Indioceanicola profundi: one gene and its partner. The protein of the gene in region 1 interacts with the protein of each later gene in a pairwise test. Links are inferred from orthologs where the notes say so. Each region holds a gene or a part of one and is shown on either strand. Other genes may lie near its edges.

What was found. The genes of interacting proteins can lie anywhere in the genome.
Region 2: the proteins of ftsH (region 1) and hflC interact in binary tests that used the Escherichia coli proteins (3 or more experiments, as listed by UniProt). The link is inferred for Indioceanicola profundi from one-to-one orthologs.

What each region holds. Positions count from the first base shown.
Region 1 is NZ_CP030126.1:1,697,225-1,701,217, reverse strand. What follows is about bases 598-3,493. They hold ftsH (ATP-dependent zinc metalloprotease FtsH), read left to right. Parts: upstream 598-1,024; coding sequence 1,025-2,962; downstream 2,963-3,493. Other genes in these bases: folP (dihydropteroate synthase), read left to right, coding at 3,114-3,493; tilS (tRNA lysidine(34) synthetase TilS), read left to right, coding at 598-934. Also shown: more of tilS, read left to right, coding at 1-597; more of folP, read left to right, coding at 3,494-3,993. UniProt on the Escherichia coli protein: Acts as a processive, ATP-dependent zinc metallopeptidase for both cytoplasmic and membrane proteins. Plays a role in the quality control of integral membrane proteins.
Region 2 is NZ_CP030126.1:2,111,283-2,114,813, forward strand. The notes cover bases 1-2,983. They hold hflC (protease modulator HflC), read right to left. Parts: upstream 1,987-2,983; coding sequence 1,015-1,986; downstream 1-1,014. Other genes in these bases: DOL89_RS10085 (DegQ family serine endoprotease), read right to left, coding at 1-544; DOL89_RS10090 (DUF2065 domain-containing protein), read right to left, coding at 697-882; hflK (FtsH protease activity modulator HflK), read right to left, coding at 2,000-2,983. Outside these bases: more of hflK, read right to left, coding at 2,984-3,184; iron-sulfur cluster carrier protein ApbC, read left to right, coding at 3,334-3,531.

The sequences.
Region 1 (3,993 bases):
GGAGGATCAGGCGGAAACCGTACTGATCCGGCGGGGCATGCGTAGCGGACCCGACGGGCTTGCCGCCATGCCGTCCATCCGCGAGCGCCCCGGACTACGGCTGATCCGTCCCGTGCTGGGCGTTCTCCGTGCACGGCTGGAGGCGACCTGTGACGTCAGGGGGCAGCCCTTTATCCGCGATCCATCCAATCGCGATACGCGGTTCGCCCGCGGACGCCTGCGTGCGACGGAGCCTGTGGATCCGGTCCCCGCCCTGGCCGAAGCGGCACGGCAGGCCGGCTGTCGCCGTGCAGACCGCGATGATCTGCTGGCGCAGATGCTGGCCCGGCATGGGGCCTTTCATCCCGAGGGATGGATTGAACTGGATGCAGCGGTTTTCAGAGTCCTGGACGACGAGGACAGCCTCGGCCTCCTGTCGCGGCTGACCGGAGCTGTCGGCGGCAGACCCTATCCGCCGCGGGGGGAGAGGATGGAGCGGCTTCTGACCCGTCTGCGCGAAGGCGCGGGCGAGTTCAGCGGCGGCAGCCTGGGAGGATGCCTGTTCAGCCGAGCTGGCGCGGTTCTCCGCATCGTAAGAGAGCCGGCATCGGTCGAAGCTCCGATTGTCGTCGCGCCGGGCGGAACCGCAGTATGGGACCGGCGGTTTCGTCTGGAGTGGAATGGCAGCCGGACGGTGACATTGGGTGCATTGGAAGCCGAGGGATGGGCAAAGATATCCTCTGACCCGATCGTTCGGGTAGGTCGGGTACTGCCCGCGTCGGTCCGTCGCACGCTTCCGGCGATCAGGGGGGGGCAAACCCTGCTCCTCGTACCCCATCTGAACTATGTGCGTCTCGGATCGGGTTGCTTAGGCTACAGATTGGGGCCGGAGGCGCCGGTGCCCGCGGCAGGTGCGAGGTTCTCTGTTGTCATGCCTGCCAGGGAGATTATCTAATGGGAAGCTTCCCGCGAGGGATCTGTTTCCGGCGACGGCACCGCACCCGGGGGGCAGAACCCGCGGGGCGGTCGACGAAAGGCTCGTGACGTGAATAATTTCGGCAAGAACCTGGCGCTCTGGATCATTATCGGGCTGCTGCTGGTGGCCCTGTTCAACTTGTTCCAGACGTCGTCAACCCGGGTCTCCCAGCCGGGTGTGATCCCCTATAGCCAGCTCCTGGAAGATGCGGAGCGCGGCGCGGTTGCCGACGTCACCATCAAAGGAGACCAGGTCACTGGTCACTATAGCGACGGGCGCAGCTTCAGCACCTATGTGCCGCCCAACTCCAACATCGGCGACCGGCTGGCCGAGCGGAATGTCCGCGTCAGCTCCGTACCGGAAGAGGGGCCGAACACCCTGGTCAGCATCCTGCTGTCCTGGTTCCCCATGCTGCTGCTGATCGGCGTCTGGATCTTCTTCATGCGCCAGATGCAGGGCGGCGGCGGCAAGGCCATGGGCTTCGGCAAGAGCCGCGCCCGACTGCTGACGGAAAAGGTCGGCCGCGTGACCTTCGACGATGTCGCCGGCATCGACGAGGCCAAGCAGGAGCTGGAAGAGGTCGTCGAGTTCCTGAAGGACCCGCAGAAGTTCCAGCGCCTGGGCGGCAAGATCCCGAAGGGCGTGCTGCTGGTGGGACCGCCGGGTACCGGTAAGACGCTGACCGCCCGCGCCGTGGCGGGTGAGGCCAACGTGCCCTTCTTCACCATCTCCGGCTCCGACTTCGTGGAGATGTTCGTGGGCGTCGGCGCGTCCCGCGTCCGCGATATGTTCGAGCAGGGCAAGAAGAACGCCCCCTGCATCATCTTCATCGACGAGATCGACGCTGTTGGCCGGCATCGTGGCGCAGGTCTCGGCGGCGGCAACGACGAGCGTGAGCAGACCCTGAACCAGCTCCTGGTGGAGATGGACGGGTTCGAGGCGAACGAGGGCGTCATCCTGATCGCCGCCACCAACCGTCCGGACGTGCTGGACCCGGCGCTGCTGCGCCCGGGCCGCTTCGACCGGCAGGTGGTGGTGCCGAACCCGGACGTGCTGGGCCGCGAGAAGATCCTGAAGGTCCATATGCGCAAGGTGCCGCTGGCGCCGGATGTGGAGCCAAAGGTGATCGCCCGCGGTACCCCCGGCTTCTCCGGTGCCGATCTGGCGAACCTGGTGAACGAGGCGGCGCTGCTGGCGGCCCGCGCCGGCAAGCGCGTGGTCGGCATGGCGGACTTCGAGAACGCCAAGGACAAGGTCATGATGGGTGCGGAGCGCCGCTCCATGGTCATGACCGAGCAGGAGAAGAAGCTGACCGCCTATCACGAGGCCGGCCACGCGCTGGTGGGCCTCTACATGCCGGCCAGCGACCCGCTGCATAAGGTGACGATCATCCCGCGCGGCCGTGCGCTGGGCGTGACCATGAACCTGCCGGAGCGGGACAAGTGGACCTACTCCAAGCTGGAGCTGGAAAGCCGTCTCGCCATGATGTTCGGCGGCCGCGTGGCGGAGGAGCTGATCTTCGGGCCGGAATATGTGACCACGGGTGCCGGCAACGACATCCAGCAGGCCACCAACATGTCCCGCCGCATGGTCACCGAGTTCGGCATGTCCGACAAGCTGGGCCGGGTGCGCTACTCCGCCAACGAGCAGGAGGTGTTCCTGGGCCACAGCGTGACCCAGCAGCAGAACATGTCCGAGGGTACGGCCAACCTGATCGACCAGGAGGTCCGTCGCATCATCGAGGAGGCGGAAGGCCATGCCCGCCGCATCCTGACGGAGCATATCGACGAGCTGCACAAAATTTCCCTGGCGCTGCTCGAGTACGAGACGCTGTCGGGCGAGGACGTGAAGGCTCTGATCCGCGGCGAGTCCATCGTCCGGACCGAGCCGCCCCAGGCTCCGCCGGCCGTGAAGGCCGAGCCGCCGAAGGGTGGCCGCCGCGGTTCCGTTCCGACCACCGGAAAGGACACCGGCGGTTTCGAGCCGGAGCCGCAGCCGGGCGTGTGACGACGGCGAACCGCCGAACCATGGAAAGGCCCCCGGAGCGATCCGGGGGCCTTTTCCTTTGGTTGCCGGCGTGCTTCCCGAAATCGGGGGTATGCCGGCCCGGTCCGGGCCGTTAACCTGATCTCTTCCCTTACTGCACAAGTCCGATGCCATGCCGCTGCGCGACCTGCCCCTGCCGTCCTCGCCCGCCGAGCTGTACATCCGCCCCGCCGGGCTGCTGACCGGCGAGGTGGCGCGGAGTGCTGTGGCGAGCGAACTGGCGGTGCGGCTGGCGGGGGGGCGCTTCGCCTTCGGCATGGCGGAGGTGGCGGTCCGGCACGGGGATGGGGCCTTGCGGGCGGTGGCGCCGCTCCAGCCCGTGCTGGACTGGGCCGCAGGGCTGCCGGAGGCTTTCGCTTGGCGGGCGAAGATCCAACTCGCGGCGCTGGCCCAGCCGCAGAAACTGTGGGCGGGGCTGCGGCTGGACCGGCCGCTGGTCATGGGCATCGTCAACGTGACGCCGGACAGCTTCTCCGACGGCGGCGACTTTGCGGGAGCGGAGAACGCCATCGCCCATGGCAGGGCGCTGCTGGAGGCGGGAGCCGACATCCTGGATATCGGCGGGGAGAGCACCCGGCCGGGGGCGGCGCCCGTGGCCCCGGAGGAGGAGCTGGCGCGGGTGCTGCCGGTGATCCAGGCGCTGGCGGCGGAAGGTGCCGTGATCAGCGTCGATACCCGCCATGCCGCGGTGATGAGGGGGGCGCTGGCGGCCGGGGCGCGCATCGTCAATGACATCACAGCACTGAGCGGCGATGCGGAGAGCATGCGGGTGGTGGCGGAGGCCGGGTGCCCGGTCGTCCTGATGCATATGCAGGGGGAGCCGCAGACCATGCAGGCCAGCCCCGGCTACCGCGATCCCACGCTGGACGTGTTCGACATACTGACGGAGCGGGTGGAGGCGGCCGAGGCGTTCGGCATCGCGCGGGAGGCCATCGCCATCGATCCCGGCATCGGCTTCGGCAAGAATGCGGAGCATAACCTGCACCTGCTGC
Region 2 (3,531 bases), 410 kb from region 1 along the record:
CGACCTTCAGAAGGGCGAGATCGGTGGCCGGATCGGTGCCGATCAGCTCGGCGGTGAGTTCCGTCTGCTCCTCATCCTGGAAGATGACGGTGATCTCGTCGGCGCCCTCGATCACATGGTTGTTGGTGACGATATAGCCGGTGGCGTCGATCACGAAGCCCGAGCCCAGGGATGTAGCCTGGCGCGACGGAGCGCCGGGATCACGCTGCTGGCGCTCGAAGAAGTCGCGGAAGAACTCCTCGAACGGGGACCCCGGCGGGAATTCCGGCATCGGCACGGCCGGATGTTCGCCCCCTGCATTGGGCCGCTGACTGGTCGAGATATTGACCACGGCCGGCAGAATGCGCTCCGCCAGATCCGCGAAACTTTCGGGGGCAGCGCGCTGAGCCTGGGCCTGACCGGCCATCAGAAGTGCCGCGATCAGCGGCAGCGCCAGCACCCAGCCGAGCCAACGCTGGGCCGGCGGCACCACGGCGACAACCGCCTGACGCGCCCGCGGGCCGGTGGTGTGGGAGCGCACGGAATGGGTCACGTCTCTCTCCATAGGACCGGTTATGGCCGCCCGACTCCTGTAAATCCGGCGGCGAACAGAGGCGATCCGGCGGACGAGCCTCTCTCTTTGAACAATATAGGCTGAGGCTCAAACGTGGCGAAGCACTCGTTTGTGCTGGCTCTTCCTGAATCCGGAGCAGTGGATCAGGGCCGCAGCAACCAGACAAGGGCCACCCCGACAATGGCCGCGACAAGTCCCGCAGTGCGCAGGGTGGAGGATGGGGTTTCCGCGGCCATGGCGGCCATGCGCCTCATGCCGTCCGGCGCGGCGGCGTAGAGAAGGCCTTCGATCACCAGGACGAGGGCCAGTGCGGTCAGCAGGTCGATCACGTACGGTTCCGTTGCAGGCCGGCCTATCCGCCCGGGATTGCGCGGATAAGGGTCCGGACAGGAAAACGGCCGGGCCGGGGAAAGGCCCGGTCCGGCCGCACTGGAGGGAAAGGGTTTCAGACGCCGCCCGGATTACTGGCCCGGCGGCACCTCGGCGCCCTGCGCAGCGGGCGGAAGGGCAGCCTGCCCTTCCGGCGCCGGGGTGGGACCGCCGCCCTGCGCCGGCGGAGTCTGCGGGGAACGCACGGCCCCGGTATCTCCGAAGAAGCGGAAGAATTCGCTGTCCGGCGACAGAACCAGGGAGGTGTTCTCGTCCTTGAGCGCCTGCCGGTATGCCTCCAGCGAGCGGTAGAACTGGTAGAACTCCGCGTTGCGCCCAGCCGATTCGGCAAGAATGCGGATCGCCTGATTGTCGCCTTCGCCGCGCAGGACCTGCGCATCACGCTGCGCCTCGGCCAGGATGACCGTGCGCTCGCGCTCGGCGCGGGACCGGATCTGCTGCGCCTGCTCCTGACCCTGCGCACGGGCCTCGCGGGCCTCGCGCTCACGCTCGGACCGCATGCGCTCATAGACCGCCTGGGAGGTGGCTTCGGGCAGGTCGGCCCGGCGGATGCGCACATCGACGATGTCGATGCCCAGCGCTCGCGCCTCGTCATTCACCTGATCGCGGATGTTGGTCATTACCTTCGACCGCTCCTCCGACAGCACGGCCAGCAGGGTGACCGAGCCGAGCACGCGGCGGAGCGAGGAGTTGACGATGGTCGAGAGGCGCTGCTCCGCCGCCAACTCCGTACGCACCGACTGGTAGAAGCGGAGCGGGTCGGAGATGCGGTAGCGGGCGAAGGCGTCGACTTCCAGCCGCTTCTGGTCGGCCAGGATCACCTCTTCCACCGGCGGGTCCACGTCGAGGACGCGCTTTTCGATCATCACCGCGTCCTGCCAGGGCAGCTTGGCCTTCAGGCCGGGCTCCTGGATGGTCCGCTTCCACTCGCCGAACTGCAGCACCAGCGCCTGCTGGGTCTGCGCGACGGTGAAGAGCGAGGAGGACGCCAGGATGGCGACCGCCAGCACGACGATGCCGAGGATTATGAGCTTTCTGTTCATGTGAGCGCTCTCCTCAGCGCGACTGGGGCGCTGGCTGGGCCGGCCCGCTGGCCGGACCCTGCTGCCGCAGGCGGTTGGTCAACTGATCCAGCGGAAGATACGGCAGGACGCCGTTCGTACCGTTCTGGCCGCCATCCATGATGATCTTGTTGGTGCCGCCCAGAACGGCCTCCATCGTCTCCAGATACATGCGCTTGGCAGTCACTTCCGGATTGCTGTTGTAGGCCTCCAGCACCGAAACGAAACGCTGCGCATCACCCTGCGCCAGGCTGACCACCTCCTCGCGATAGGCGCTGGCCTCCTGGATCAGCCGCTCGGCCTCGCCGCGGGCGCGCGGGATGATGTCGTTGCGGTAGGCCTCGGCTTCGTTGCGCAGACGCTCGCGGTCCTGCCGGGCGCGCTGCACGTCGTTGAAGGCGTCCACCACCGCGGAGGGCGGGTCCACCTTCTGCAGCTGCACCTGCGTGACCGCGATACCGGCGTCATAGCTGTCGAGCATGGCCTGGAGGATTTCGCGGGTGCGGGTCTCGATCTGCTGGCGGGCTTCGGTCAGCGCCGGCTGGATGTCGGTCTGGCCGATCACCTCGCGCATGGCGCTCTCCGCGGCCTTCTTCACCGTCTGCTCGGGATCGCGGATGTTGAAGAGGTAGTCGGCGGCGGCGCCGGCCTCCTCCTTGACCTTCCAGAATACGGTGAAGTCGATGTCGATGATGTTCTCATCGCCGGTGAGCATGAGGCTCTCGTCCTCGACGTCCCGCTCGCTGCCGCCGCGGCGATTATCCCCGACGGAGCGGAAGCCGATCTCCATCCGGTTCACCGTGGTGACCTGGGGCGTGTAGACCGTCTCGATCGGCGATGGCAGGTGCCAGCGCAGGCCGGGCAGTTCCGTGCGGACATATTCGCCGAAGCGCAGCACCACGCCCGCCTCGTCCTGCTGGACGCGGTAGATGCCGCTGGCCATCCACAGGCCGCCGACAACCAGCAGGGCGAGCGCGATGCCCTTGCCGCTGCCGAACCCGCCGGGCATCACCCGCTTGAAGCGATCCTGACTCCTGCGCAGCAACTCCTCCAGGTCCGGACCCGGAGGCTGCGATCCGCCGCCGCCGCTCGGCCGGCCCCACGGATTGTTGTTGCCGCCTCCCGGAGGGGAGCCCCACGGGCCACCGCCCCCACCGCCGCTCTGATTATTCCAGGGCATTTCGACCGACCCTTCGTTTTCGTTCCTTGGACCCGAGCCCGGTGCTTTCAACGGGACCCCGGCCACCGTATATAAGCCGGAGACCGTGGGGAAGGAGTTCCGCCGCGGTCTACCGTCCGGATATTGGGAATCGCTTGGAGTTTTCAACCATGGCCGACATCACCGAGGCACAAGTTCTGGACGCGCTGAGGACGGTAAAAGACCCCGACCGCGGCCAAGATATCGTCGCTCTCGGCATGATTTCCGGATTGGTTATCAAGAACGGAAATGTCGGCTTCTCAATCGAGGTCGATCCGAAGCGTGGAGCTGCGCTCGAACCGCTTAGACGCGCCGCAGAACAGGCGGTC